DNA from 3 places in the Allobosea sp. Tri-49 genome. Region 2 is predicted to be linked to each of the others. Evidence: predicted binding sites of a transcription regulator. Region 2 holds the regulator's gene; each other region holds the start of a gene.
What was found. Region 2 encodes LexA, which represses DNA repair genes until DNA is damaged. Its sites were predicted from a motif close to TGTTCNNNNTGTGTTCNG; they were not measured.
Positions count from the first base shown of each region.

Region 1: the regulator LexA is predicted to act here: its motif matches at 1,409-1,426, upstream of BLM15_RS24025 (helicase-related protein).
Region 3: the regulator LexA is predicted to act here: its motif matches at 782-799, upstream of BLM15_RS31110 (ATP-dependent helicase).

Region 1 covers NZ_CP017946.1:4,974,883-4,979,613, forward strand. Annotated here, with positions in the region: gene BLM15_RS24015 (hypothetical protein) at 1-114, opposite strand, end outside; gene BLM15_RS24020 (alpha/beta fold hydrolase) at 305-1,195, shown strand; gene BLM15_RS24025 (helicase-related protein) at 1,509-4,731, shown strand, end outside.
Region 2 covers NZ_CP017946.1:1,182,673-1,187,403, reverse strand. Annotated here, with positions in the region: gene BLM15_RS05810 (molybdopterin molybdotransferase MoeA) at 1-1,068, shown strand, start outside; gene lexA (transcriptional repressor LexA) at 1,168-1,899, shown strand; gene BLM15_RS05800 (ComEC/Rec2 family competence protein) at 1,893-4,160, opposite strand; gene gltX (glutamate--tRNA ligase) at 4,332-4,731, shown strand, end outside.
Region 3 covers NZ_CP017947.1:434,056-438,786, forward strand. Annotated here, with positions in the region: gene BLM15_RS31105 (ethanolamine utilization protein) at 268-618, opposite strand; gene BLM15_RS31110 (ATP-dependent helicase) at 893-2,953, shown strand; gene BLM15_RS31115 (DUF6894 family protein) at 2,978-3,205, opposite strand; gene BLM15_RS31120 (Crp/Fnr family transcriptional regulator) at 3,253-3,978, opposite strand; gene BLM15_RS31125 (hypothetical protein) at 4,150-4,410, opposite strand; gene BLM15_RS31555 (hypothetical protein) at 4,462-4,599, shown strand.

The DNA.
Region 1 (4,731 bases), 2.2 Mb from region 2:
CTCGTGCCGGAGCAGCCGCGTCTGCGCCTTCAGCGAGACAAGCCGGCGGCGCAGAAGAACGATCTCGTGCCAATGCGCGCTGTCACTGGCTGAATGATGCGGCTGGTCCGGCATGGCGTGCTCCCTGGTTTGGAGTGCGCCATTCTGAGGCCGCCGGAACCGCCGGGGATAAGATCGCTTCCTATCCCCGCCGGCGCTTCAGCTGCCATCTGACTCGCAGTTCGTGGAGGCTTTGCCGTTCGACGAATTGCAGGATCTCCGGGTGAGGGGATAGCCTTTCCGGCGATTCGCCTCCGGAGCCGTCATGTCCAGCGATTTCGCCTTGCCTCCCGGCCTCAGGCATCGCCAGGTCGTCGTGCGCGATACCGTCTTGCATGTCGCCGAGGTCGGCGACGGGCCGGCGGTGCTGCTGCTGCATGGCTGGCCGGAGTTCTGGATGAGTTGGCTGCCGCTAATGAACCGGCTGCATGGTGAATTCCGGCTGATCGCGCCTGATCTGCGCGGCTTCGGCGATAGCGGGAAATCGGTGGGACCGCGCAGCGATGTCGGCGCCAACAGCCATGCCGACGACATGGCGGCGCTGTTGGAGGGGCTCGGCCTTGGCCGGGTCGGCGTCGTCGGCCACGATGTCGGCGCCTATGTCGCGCAGGGTCTGGCGCGGCGTCATCCGCAGCGGGTCGAGAAGCTGCTGTTCTTCAACTGCCCGACACCGAGCGTCGGCTCCGCCTGGGTCCGCGACGGCCATGTCAACGAGATCTGGTACCAGTCCTTCCAGCAATTACCGCTGGCGGAGCAGTTGATCGGTTCCAGTCGCGAGGCTTGCGCGCTCTATCTCGGGCACTTCCTGACGCATTGGTGCCATCGCAAGGAGGCTTTCGCGCCAGTCTTCGACGCCTTCGTCGAGAATTTCATGAAGCCCGGCAATCTGCGTGGGGGATTCGACTGGTATCGCAGCCAGAATGCGGCGCGGATCGCCGCGATCGACGGTCATCCAGCACCGTCCGTGCCGATCCATCAGCGCACAAGGGTGCATTGGGGCCGACACGATCCGATCCTGAAATCCGAATGGTCGACTTTCCTGTCGCATTATTTCGACGATGTCGAAGTGACCTTCTGCGAGAGCGCCGGCCATTTCGTTCATGTCGAGGCGCCGGACGAGGCGGCGCAGGTCCTTGCCGAGGTCTTCGCGGACTGATCGGGACGTGGTTGCCTGCCGCGATCTTCGGCGGCCCCTCTCGTCTTCTCGCCCGCGACGCCTACATGAGCGAAAGCGGCCCTCGCGCGCGCAAGTCGGCGAAGGATGGATAATGAAGGCGATTCAAAATCTTGTGGTTTTTGAATCGCTTGCCGCAATATCTCGCCGTGAACGAAACCTGATTCTGTGGGAGTCAGCGATTCGCCCCCGCTTCGTTCCGGACTCGTTCTGTTCACGAATCGGGTTGCTTTTACGCCGCCCGACTCGATAGGGCTCGCGGCCGCCCGGACTGCAGGAAAGCTCCAGCGTCTTGATCCAACCTCGTTCCCTTCCGCCTTCGCTCCGCGCCCGCGGTGTCACGGCGGTGCTCGGCCCGACCAATACCGGCAAGACCCATCTCGCTATCGAGCGGATGGTCGCGCATCCGACCGGGATGATCGGCCTGCCGCTGCGCCTGCTGGCGCGCGAGGTCTATCAGCGCGTGGTCGACAAGGTCGGGCCGCAGGCGGTCGCGCTGATCACGGGCGAGGAGAAGATCAAGCCGGAGCGGCCGAGCTTCTGGGTCTGCACGGTCGAGGCGATGCCGCGCGACCTCGCGGTTGATTTCGTCGCCATCGACGAGATCCAGCTCGCCGCCGATCTCGACCGTGGCCATGTCTTCGCCGATCGCCTCCTCAATCATCGCGGCCGCGAAGAGACGATGCTGATCGGCGCCGGTACGATGCGGCCGCTGGTCGAACAGCTCATTCCCGGTGTCAACGTCGTCTCGCGGCCGCGCCTGTCGAAGCTCTCCTTCGCCGGCGACCGCAAGATCACCCGCCTGCCACGGCGTTCGGCGATCGTCGCCTTCTCGGCCGAGGAGGTCTACGCCATTGCCGAGCTGATCCGCCGGCAGAAGGGCGGGGCGGCGGTCGTGCTCGGCGCGCTCAGCCCGCGCACGCGAAATGCCCAGGTCGAAATCTACCAGTCGGGCGATGTCGACTATCTCGTCGCCACCGACGCGATCGGCATGGGGCTCAATCTCGATGTCGACCACATCGCCTTTGCGGGCGACAGCAAGTTCGACGGTCATCATTATCGCAAGCTCAATCCGGCCGAGTTCGGCCAGATCGCCGGGCGAGCCGGCCGGCATCTGCGTGACGGCACCTTCGGCACCACCGGGCGCTCGCCGCCCTTCGAGCAGGAACTGGTCGAGGCGATCGAGGACCATCGCTTCGAATCTGTCCGGCAAGTGCAATGGCGCAATTCCGATCTCGATCTGCGTTCGATCGCCGGCCTGATCGACAGCCTCAACGTCCAGCCGCAGGAGCAGGGACTGACCCGCGCCCTGATTGCCGAGGACATGACGACACTGGAAATCCTCGCGCGCGACGCGGACATCGCGCGACTGGCCCAGGGCAAACCGGCTGTGACGCGGCTCTGGGAGGTCTGCGGACTGCCCGATTACCGTAAGATCGCACCGATGCAGCATGCCGAGCTGGCGACAACTTTGTATCTGCGCCTGATGCGTCATGGCCGGCTCGATCCGGACTGGTATGCCGGCCAATTGGCCGCCCTCGACCGCGTTGATGGCGAGATCGACACCCTCTCGGCCCGCATCTCCCAGGTCCGGACCTGGACCTATGTTGCCAACCGGCCGGACTGGTTGCTCGATCCAGAGCATTGGCAGGGGGTGGCGCGTCTTGTAGAGGACAGGCTGTCGGACGCTTTGCACGAACGGCTTGCCAGCCGATTCGTCGATCGGCGTACGAGCGTGTTGATGCGTCGCCTGCGGGAGAATGCAATGTTGGAGGCCGAAGTCACCGCGACCGGCGATGTCCTGGTCGAGGGTCAGCACGTCGGATTGCTGCAAGGCTTTCGCTTCACGGCCGATCCCAAGGCGGGTGGGCCGGAAGCGAAGGCGCTGAATGCTGCGGCGCTGAAGGCGCTGGCTGGCGAGCTCGAGGCACGCGCCTCGCGCGTTGTGCTGGCCGGCGACGATGCCTTCGTGCTGTCGCATGATGGGCTGGTGCGCTGGATCGGCGAGCCGGTGGCGCGCCTGACTGCCGGCGAGAAAGTGCTGGAGCCGCGCCTGCGCCTGATGGTCGACGACCATCTGCCGGCACAGGCCCGCGAGCAGATCGAGACCCGACTGGCCGCCTGGCTGAAGCATCACATCACCAAGCTGCTCGGCCCGCTCCAGATCCTGGAGAATGCCGAGAGTGCCGCCGGCATTGCTCGCGGCATCGCCTATCAGACGGCCGAGGCGCTCGGCGTGCTCGAGCGCAGCAAGGTCGCCGAGGAGATGAAGACGCTCGACCAGGAAGGTCGTGCGGCGCTGCGCCAGCTCGGCATCCGCTTCGGCGCCTTCCATCTCTATGTCCCGGCCCTGCTGAAACCGGCGCCGCGCGCGCTTGCCGCCCAGCTCTGGGCGTTGAAGCACGGCAATCCGGAGGCTGCCGGGCTCGACGACATCTCGCATCTCGCCTCGTCGGGACGAACCTCGTTCCCGGCCAACAAGGACGTGCCCAAGGGGCTCTATCGCGCTGCCGGCTACCGCGTCTGCGGCGAGCGGGCTGTGCGTGTCGACATCCTGGAGCGGCTGGCGGACCTGATCCGGCCCGCGATCGCCTATCGTCCGGGCCTGACGCTTGGCCAGCCGCCGGCGGGCACCGCCGATCAGGACGGCTTCGTCGCGACCGGGGCGATGACCTCGCTCGTCGGCTGCGCCGGCGAGGATTTCGCCTCGATCCTGCGCTCGCTCGGCTACGTCTCGCAGAAGCGGCCGGGCCCTGCGATCACCGCGGCGCTCGCCGTCGCGCCGCAGCCCGTTGCCGCTGCTGCGCCGGAAGTTGAGGCGCCCGCGGCCGACACGGCCTCGGCGACCGAGCAAGTCGAAGCGTTGGACGAAGCTACCTCGTCCGATAGCGAGGTCGCGGCCGAGAGCGCCGACGGTGCGGCGCCAGTAGGCGAAACGCCTGATGTTCCGGTTCTGACCGACGCGGATGTCGCTGCCGCGCCACCAGTCGAAGAAGAGCTGGTCAGCCTGGCCGAGCCGGTGTCGGCCGATGCGATGCCGACGCTGGTGCTGCCGAGCGACGAGCCGGCGACGGAAGCCGTGTCTCAAGCCGAAGCCGAGACCGCGGCGGCTGAGCCTGCTGCGGCTGTCGAGGCGACTCCGCCGGCCGAACCGGAACTCATCGAGATCTGGCGGCCGCATCGTCATCAGGGCGGCCGGCGTCCCGAACAGGGACAGCGTGGCCGTCGGCCTGATCGGCGCGCCGGCGCAGAAGCCACTGCTCCTGCCGAAGGTGGCGAGGGCAAGCCGGGCGGACAGCGTCCGCCGAACCGCAATCGCTGGCGTGAAGGCGGCTGGAACGGGCCGCGCCCAACTGGCGGCGAGGGCACGCCAGCGGCGCCGGAGGGAGCGGGCCGCAACGCCCAGCCACGCGATGGACGTCCCGAGCGTGGTCCGAGGCCGGAGTTCAAGCGTGATGGCGGTCGCCCTGGTGGCGGTCCGCGCCGCGACGAGCGCGGCGGCAAGGAACAGCGCTTCC
Region 2 (4,731 bases):
TTCGCCAATTCGGCGATGGACGGCTATGCCGTGCGCGGCAAGGACTTGGCGCGGGGGGCGCAGCTTCGCGTCATCGGCGAATCCGCTGCTGGCCGTGGCTTCTCTGGGAGAATTTCCCTCGGTGAGACGGTGCGGATCTTCACCGGAGCACCGTTGCCCGAGGGCGCGGACACGATCCTCATTCAGGAGCATGCCGAAGGTGTCGGCAGTCCGGTCATTCGGGTCGTCAAGCCTACAGATCCCGGCCAGTTCGTGCGCTTGGCGGGACTCGATTTCAGGACCGGCGAGGTCCTGCTGAAAGCTGGCCGCAGGCTCGACAGCGCTGCGCTCGGCCTGGCCGCAGCCGCGGGTCATCCGACGCTCGCCGTCCGCCGCAAGCCGCTGGTCGCGATCCTCGCCACCGGTGACGAACTCGTCCTGCCAGGCGAGACGGTCGGCCCCGACCAGATCGTCGCCTCCAACAGCTTTGCCCTCGCGGCGCTGGTCGAGCAGGCCGGCGGCACGGCGCTCGACCTCGGCATCGCCCGCGACAACCATCCCGACCTCGCCGGCAAGATCGAGGCGGCGCGCACGGCCGGTGCCGATGTCCTGATCACGCTCGGCGGCGCCTCGGTCGGCGAGCACGATCTCGTCCAGGCCGCGCTGAAGGCGCAGGGCATGGAACTCGGCTTCTGGAAGATCGCGATGCGCCCGGGCAAACCGATGATGATGGGCCGGCTCGGCGCCATGGTCGCGCTCGGCCTGCCGGGCAATCCGGTCTCCTCGATCGTCTGCGGGCACCTCTTCGCCATGCCGCTGGTCGAGGCGCTGCTCGGGGTCGAAGATCCGGCGCGCGACCGCAGCGAGCCCGCCATCCTCGCAATCGATCTGCCGGCCAATGACGAGCGCCAGGACTATCTGCGCGCCACCTTCGAAACCGCCGATGGCGAGCGGCGCGTCAGGCCCTTCGCCAAGCAGGATTCATCGATGCTGGCGAACCTGTCGCGCGCCGAGGCACTGGTGATCCGCCCGGTCTTCGCCAAAGCGGCCAAGGCAGGCGATTCCTGCCGCGTCATCCGGCTGCGCTGACCGCGTCATCGGCAGAACCCGCCTTGCGGAACACAAGGCGAACGAGTATGGTGTTCGTGCTTTGTTTCGATTCTAGCCCGAGAGGCGAGCGGCGCGACCATGCTGACACGCAAACAGTTTGAACTGCTTCGCTTCATCCATGAGCGCCTGCGCGAATCCGGGGTGCCGCCCTCCTTCGACGAGATGAAGGACGCGCTCGACCTGCGCTCCAAATCTGGCATCCACCGGCTGATCATGGCGCTCGAGGAGCGCGGCTTCATTCGCCGGCTTCCCAATCGGGCGCGGGCCCTCGAAGTCATCAAGATGCCGGACGGCATCGGCGGGCAGCAGGCGCAACGCGCCCGCTTCAGCCCCTCCATCGTCCAGGGCGGGCTTGGCCAAACCCCGCCGGCACCGGCAGCCACTCTAGCAAAGCCGCGCCCCACGGGCGCCGAGGAGAGCGGGCGCTCCACCGTCTCCATCCCCGTCATGGGCCGCATCGCCGCCGGCACGCCGATCTCGGCGATCCAGGACCGCAGCCATAGCGTCTCCATGCCGGCCGACATGCTCGGCGGTGGCGAGCATTACGCGCTCGAGGTCCGCGGCGATTCGATGATCGAGGCCGGCATCCTCGACGGCGACACCGTCGTGATCCGCAAGCAGGACACGGCGAACACCGGCGACATCATCGTCGCCCTGATCGACGACGAGGAGGCAACGCTGAAGCGCTTGCGCAAGCGTGGCTCCTCGATCGCGCTCGAAGCCGCCAACCCGGCCTATGAGACACGCGTGCTCGGACCCGACCGGGTCAAGATCCAGGGCCGCCTCGTCAATCTGATGCGGCGCTACTGAAGCGCCTCCAGATCCTGTGCCGGCTCCGCAACTGCTGCTGCAGTTGCCGGCGCAGATGTTGATTCGGGTGCCGGCCTCGGTTCCGGCCGCGCACGGGTCCATGGGCGCAGGCGCGCGGCCTCATCGGCCGTATAGGCGCGCCAACTGCCGCGGGCGGCATGATAGGCGGTCGCGCCATCGCGGATGAGCGCGCTGCGGTCGATCAGCCGGGCGGCGCAGGGCGCGCTCCAATAGAGCGACGTCACCACGAGGTCGGCCCGCTGGCAGTCCTCGACCAAAGCGAAGCGGTCGCGCGTATAAGCGACGCTGCGGCCGTCCGGCAGGCGGATGACGCAGCCGCGGGAATCACAGGCAGCGCCTTCACGCAAGGCCGTATCGTCGGGCGACCGCGAATCGCCGTCAGCATGCAGCCATTGCGTCAGCACGAAGCGGCTCGGCTTGCCGGCGAGCACCATCTTCCCCTCCGGCCCACGTACCAGCACGCCGGAACCGTCGCGCTCGATCAGGATGTCCGGCCGCGACGGTGCCGAGGCCAGCGCCAGTCCGCCGACCAGCGGCAGTGCGGCGAGGAAGCGCAGCGCCGTTGTCCACAAGGTCAGCCATAGCAGCGACAGCGAGAACAGGATCAGGGCGAGCGAGCCGAAGGCCGGCAGCACGACGGTCGAGCGGTCGATGCCGGCGACCCAATGGGCGAGTTGGAGCACGAGGCCCGACGCCCATCCCATCAGCGCCCAGGCCGGCCAGTCGAGCCCGAACGGATAGGCGAGCACGCCAAAGACGGCGGCCGGCATCACGATCAGCGAGACGAAGGGCAGTGCCAGCGCGTTGCCGAGCAGGCCGAACGGGTTGAAGGTCTGGAAGTGGAAGACACCATAGGGCGCCGTTGCCGCGGTCGCGACCATGGTCGTGGTCACGATACCGACGGCCGAGAGCCAGAGCGGGCGCAGCGGCCAGGGCCAGGATGCGGCAGCGGCGTCGGGCGGACGCTCCTGCCACCGTTCAGCGAAGGCGATCAGCGCCGCGACCGCCCCGAATGACATCTGGAAGCTCGGCCCGAGCACGGCTTCCGGCTCGCGCAGCAGCACGATGATCGCAGCGAGCGCGAGATTGCGCATGGAGAGCGCCGGCCGATCGACCAGGATCGCCCCGAGCATCACCAGCGTCATGATCAGCGAGCGCACCGTCGCGACCTCCGCGCCGGAGAAGACGCAATAGCCGGTCGCACCGGCCATGGCGGCGAGCGCCGCGAGCTTCTTCACCGGCCAGTAGAGTGCCGCTGTCTGCGACAGCGCGAGCAGAGCCCGCGCCAGCCAGAAGATCGTGCCGGCGGCTAGCACCATGTGCAGGCCCGAGATCGAAACGATGTGGTAGATGCCGGCGGCGCGCAGATCGTTGTTGGTCGCTTCGCTGATCAGTCCGCGCTTGCCGGTGACCAGCGCCGCCGCCATCGCCCCAGCCTGCCCGCCACCACTGGTCGCGATGCGTTCGGTCAATGCGTTGCGAGCTTGGTCGATCGCGACCGCCAAAGCGAGCCGGCGCGGCATCGGGGTCGGCGCCGGTGTAAGCGTGATTTTGCCGGCGATATTGCCGACGGCGCCGATGCCCTGGAAGAAGGCATCGCGGGCGAAGTCATAGCCGCCAGGACGCGCCGGGCCGGGCGGCGGCAACAGACGCGCCGTCGCGCTGATATGGTCTCCGGGCCTCAGCGTCGTCACCGGCGTGGTGACGCGCACCCGCCGCGGCCTCTGCGCAACCTCGATCCCCGGTAGGTCCGTGACCTGCACGACGATCCGCACGCCCTTCTCGCGCTGCTCCAGCGCCTCGACGAAGCCGGTAAGCTTGCCGACATGGTTCCGCGCCAACGCGGGGGCGGCGATGCCGGCGGTTCGCCAGGCTGCCGCCGCGAAACCGGCAAAGACGGCTGCGGCTGCAATGCAGACCGCCATGACGGCACGGCGGCGGCGCGTCAGCCAACCGGCGAGCGCACACAGGATCAGCCCGACCAGGGGAGCGGCCAGCCCAGGCTCGCGATCGGCCAGGAAATAGAGCAGCACACCGGCGCCCATACAGACCGGCAGCCAGTTGAAAAGACGCCGCCGCTCGACCTCGGTTTCGAGGGACTGGCGAAACCGACTACCCCATTCGTGCAACGGCAGGACTTCGGGCCAGGCGAAGCCACCGACGCGGCGCAGTCGCGCCGGCAGAGCCAGCACGCCGGCACGTCCCCTGCTACGGCGCTCTTCTGGCCCGTAGGAGAGCATCCGTCCCCCCATCGCCACCGCGCGAATGGTGAGCCCGTCCCCACAGGAGGCTCTTAACGGCGGCTGGCAAGCCATGTTACAGCGGCGGCGCCGGATGTCAGCCCCGGCCGAGGCCCGCATTGCAGCCCGCCCTCGCCTTTTTGCCTGCCCGTTCCCCCGGAGCCTGTTTTCATGAGCGATACGGTCGTCACGCGCTTCGCGCCGTCGCCAACCGGATTCCTGCACATTGGCGGTGCCCGCACCGCGCTGTTCAACTGGCTCTATTCCCGCCGCCATGGCGGCAAGATGCTGCTGCGCATCGAGGATACCGACCGCGAACGCTCGACCGAGGGCGCGATCGCCGCAATCCTCGACGGCCTCGCCTGGCTCGGCCTCGATTGGGACGGGCAGACCGTCTACCAGTTCCAGCGCGCCGCGCGCCATCGCGAGGTCGCCGAGCAAATGCTCGCCGCCGGCAAGGCCTATTACTGCTATGCGACGCCGCAGGAGCTCGACGCGGAGCGCGAAGCAGCCCGCGCCGAGGGCAAGCAGTGGCGCTATGACGGGCGCTGGCGCGACCGCGACCCGGCGA
Region 3 (4,731 bases), on a different replicon from region 2:
GCAGGAGCAGCAGCGCGGGCTTAGCCACGTCGCCTGTGGTGATAAAGGACAGGTCGGTTCCCGCCGGAAAGCCGCAGCCGCTGTTGCTTCGGTGACGTCATGCCAGCACTCCTCGCGCTGGCTTGGAAACGCGCAAATGGAGGTTGGGTTGCGAACGGCCCGAGAGCACGGCGAAGGAGGGGCAACGAGCACCGCCAGCGATCCTGCGGGTTCCTCAACGAATACTGCGGACGACGAGCCAAACCGACATGCTGATGGTGATGGTCGCTATTCGTGTGCCGACTGCCAATGCGGATAGGTGACATAGGCGGTCACGGCGCCTTCCTCGTGAGAGCGGATCGTCACGGCTTCACCTTTCGGCATATAGACGATTTCGCCAGGCCCCGCGGTAATCGTTCCGGCCTCTGTCTCAACCGAAAGTCTGCCCTCCAGAATGACCATGACGTCGTCGACAATCATGGTCTCGGAGAGACTTTGGCCTGGCTCATAACGTCCAAAGCCGATGGTTATCGGCCCCCCGTGTCGCTCATCGATCAGATTGCCAACGAACACACCTGCCTGTTGACCAGGGGATCGCTCCATCGACGCATCGGCCCTTGTGAACTTTCGAACGTTCATTCGTCTTTCTCCGTGCGAAGTGTTTTCGCTGCCCCAAAACCAAGCATGGGAGCTCAAGTTACAAACGCTCGGCGAGAAAGTTCCCGCGCGCAGGGACGCGTCGCAATCGAAGCCAAGCGGTCAGCCGACCGATGGCCGCTGACATTTCATCTGTTGTCAGCTATAGAACATAATCGGAACAAATCGCTGACGAAGGCAATTTGGCGCCGTTATTCGACATTGCACCCTCCAACTGCCCCGTGCTGCGCTTCAACTCCGACAGGCCGAATCAATCATGAACGCGCACGTCTATCTAGACAGCCTCAATCCGGCGCAGCGGCGGGCGGTCTCGCATGGCGGTGGCGCGGATCCCGCTCCGCCTGTGCTGATCATTGCCGGCGCCGGCTCGGGCAAGACCAATACGCTGGCGCATCGCGTTGCCCATCTCCTCGTTTGCGGCGCTGACCCGCGGCGCATCCTGCTGATGACCTTCTCTCGCCGGGCCGCCTCCGAGATGATCCGCCGCGTCGAGCGCATCGCCCGCAAGGTGATGGGCGATGGCGCGGGCATCGCTGTGGATGCGCTGAATTGGGCCGGCACCTTCCACGGCGTCGGTGCGCGGCTCCTGCGCGACCTCGCCGAGCAGATCGGGCTCGACCCCGCCTTCACGATTCATGATCGCGAGGACGCCGCCGACCTGATGAATCTGGTCCGGCACGAGCTCGGGTTCTCGAAGACCGAGGCGCGCTTTCCAACCAAGGGAACGTGCCTGTCGATCTATTCGCGCTGCGTGAACGCCGAGCAGCCGATCGAGGAGGTGCTGAGGCTGTCCTATCCCTGGTGCATCGCCTGGGCGGAGGAGCTGAAGCAGCTCTTTGCGGCTTACGTGGAGGCCAAACAGCAGCAGAATGTGCTCGATTACGACGACCTGCTGCTCTACTGGGCGCAAGCGATGAGCGATGGCGATCTCGCCGCCGATGTCGGGGCGCGCTTCGACCATGTCATGGTCGACGAATACCAGGACACCAACCGGCTGCAATCTTCGATCCTGCTCGCTCTCAAACCGGATGGTCAGGGGCTAACCGTCGTCGGCGACGACGCCCAGTCGATCTATTCGTTCCGGGCGGCGACCGTTCGCAACATCCTCGACTTCCCGCTGGCGTTCTCGCCGCCGGCTGAGGTGATCACGCTTGACCAGAATTACCGCTCGACGCAAGCGATCCTTGGCGCCGCCAATGCGGTGATCGACCTTGCCGCCGAGCGCTTCACCAAGAACCTTTGGACCGATCGTGCCGCCGGCGCGGAGCCAGAACTGGTCAACGTCCGCGACGAAGCCGATCAGGCCCGCTTCATCGCGGAGACGGTGTTGGCAAACCGCGAGGCCGGCGCAACGCTGAAGCAGCAGGCCGTGCTCTTCCGCGCGTCTCATCACAGCGGTCCGCTCGAGATCGAACTGACACGCCGGAACATCCCGTTCGTGAAGTTCGGCGGGCTGAAATTCCTCGACGCCGCCCACGTCAAGGACCTGCTCGCGTTGCTGCGTTTCGTCGAGAATCCGCGCGACCGGGTTTCGGCGTTCCGCGTCATGCAGCTGCTGCCCGGCGTCGGTCCGACCTCGGCCCAGCGCGTCATCGAGCATCTGGCGCAGGCGCCGGATCGGGCAGAGGCTTTGCGCGAAGCGCCCGCACCGGCACGCGCAGGAGAAGATTGGACCGCGTTCGTCGAGGCGTGCGAGGCGCTACGCTCCGGCAGCTCAGGCTGGCCGGCCGAGATCGAGCGGGCCCGGCTTTGGTACGAGCCGCATCTGGAGCGGATCCATGAGGACGCAACGACGCGCCAGGCCGACCTCCTGCAGCTCGAGCAGATCGCCGGCGGCTATCCCTCGCGCGAGCGCTTCCTGACCGAGCTGACGCTCGACCCTCCAGACGCCACCAGCGACCAGGCCGGCGTGCCGCATCTCGACGAGGACTATCTGATCCTCTCGACCATCCACTCGGCCAAGGGGCAGGAGTGGAAGTCGGTCTTCGTCATGAATGTTGTCGACGGCTGCATCCCGATCGATCTCGGCGCCGGCGCCAAAGACGAGATCGAGGAAGAGCGCCGGTTGCTCTATGTGGCCATGACCAGAGCCAAGGATGATCTGCACTTGATGGTGCCGCAGCGCTTCTTCACGCACGGCCAGTCATCAACCGGTGACAGGCACGTCTATGCCGCCCGCACGCGCTTCATCCCGAACAATCTGCTGAAGTATTTCGAGCGGCGCGCGTGGCCGCTGGCGGCACCCACGGGTGCGCGGGCGCCGTCCGGCGGCCCAAAGGTCGATGTTCGCGCCAAGATGCGCGGCATGTGGCGCTGAGTCGATTGCTTGTTAGCGGGGCGCCTAATGGCCCTCAAGCTTAAGCTCTGCGACATACACTTGCGCACCATCTGCGTCCCGGACCGTCACCGTCAGCGCCAGAAAATCTCCGTTCGGCAGCTTCTCGCGGTTCATCCCGACCAAAAGCTCCTTGGCAGCGTTCTTTGCACTCGCATCATCAGGCAACTCGACGCCCTCATCATCCAGGTCGGTCTTGTCGCCGTCGCGGGTGTGGAAGAAGTAGCGCGTCATCCTCGCAGAATGCGTACCCAGCCATTCAGGTTCCAGCTACCCGACAATTACTTTCGCAGGTGCAGATAGCGCGCGTCGAATTCGCCGAGCTCGCACAGCTTATCCCAGTCGAGCACCGTGATGCGGTTGGCGCGGATCCGCACGAGCTTCGCCTGGCGCAATTCCCGCAGCTTCTTGTTGATGTGGACGGTCGACAAGCCGAGCGCGTCGGCAATCTCGGTCTGAGTCATCGGCAGATTGCAGGTATGACCATCGGAAAGCCCGATCGCCTTCATCTTGGTAATGAACTCGCACAGAAAATGCGCGATGCGGCTCGGGGCCGATCTCCTGCCGATACCAACCATCCATTCGCGAAAAATCGACGCGTCGATCAATGCCTCGCGCCAGAATGCTTCAGCTACCCGGTACGAGGCGCGCGTGATGCGGCGAACGGCATCATGTGGGATGAAGCCCACTGTCGCTGCAGTCAGGGTTCCCAGGCTGTGGTCCATCTCCTCGATGTGAAGCGAATGCAGGTCCGGGATATCTCCGGGAATGTGCAGCGACAGAATTTGACGCTCACCTGAACCGACGATCTTGTATCGACATACAAGGCCTTCGATCACCAGGCAGCACTGCTTGGTGCGCTCGCCCTCGCTGACGATATCTTGGTATGCATCGAACGGCCGCACGCTGACCGGCAACTCGAGAAGCAGTCCCCGTTCCTCCTCGGAGAGCGATGTGATCGTTTCAAGCTTGCGGACGAGCTTTTCAAGATGCTCGCGTTTATCCATCCCGTCCGCTTCCTCGCTGAATGCTGTCAGACTGCGGTGTCGACTGGCCGCAGCACTTGCCCAATCAGGCCTGGATATTGAGCGCTGGAATGGATGACGGCAAGGACGATGACGGCGCCGTCCATCTCTTCGAAGCGCTGAAGAAGAGCTTTTCCCGGGCGGGCCTCGCTGCTACGCCGCCTCCACCGGGGGCGCCAGCACACGACCCGTGATCGCCAGATGCTTGTCGCTGCGGTTCATGACCACGACCACCACGCATGTGCCATCGTCACAATCAAGAGTCAGTCGATGGCAAAACGAGCTGTCGTCGAATGCTGCCGTGTCGAAGAGCAGATAGCCCGCCCGGTGGTCGTCGTAATCGGCTGCAAATTGATACGCGACCTCTGTCCTGCTCCCGTCGCGCAGGTTCAGATAGCCATTTCCGGTAAGCATAGCCTGTCTCCGCCTAGCGGCGTCAACACGCGCCGCATAAAGGAGCGGAACGTGCCGTTCCTGCTGTCCAGTGCGTACGATCAGGCGACGCTCGATCAGCACCCCGCTTTCGATGGTGTGGCTAATATCGGCAAGCCCGCACCTCGGGAAAGGCTCCTCTCGACGCTGGCGTCGTTGCTAGCGACGTAGCCTTTTTCAGCCTCGTTAATTCTTCGGGATCGGGCAGACGCTGCCAAAGGGGGCGCGGATCCTCCGTTCCGCCCGACACATCGATTTCGAGGGCTGCCCGCTCGTGCTCTGAAGTCAGACGACATGCACGCG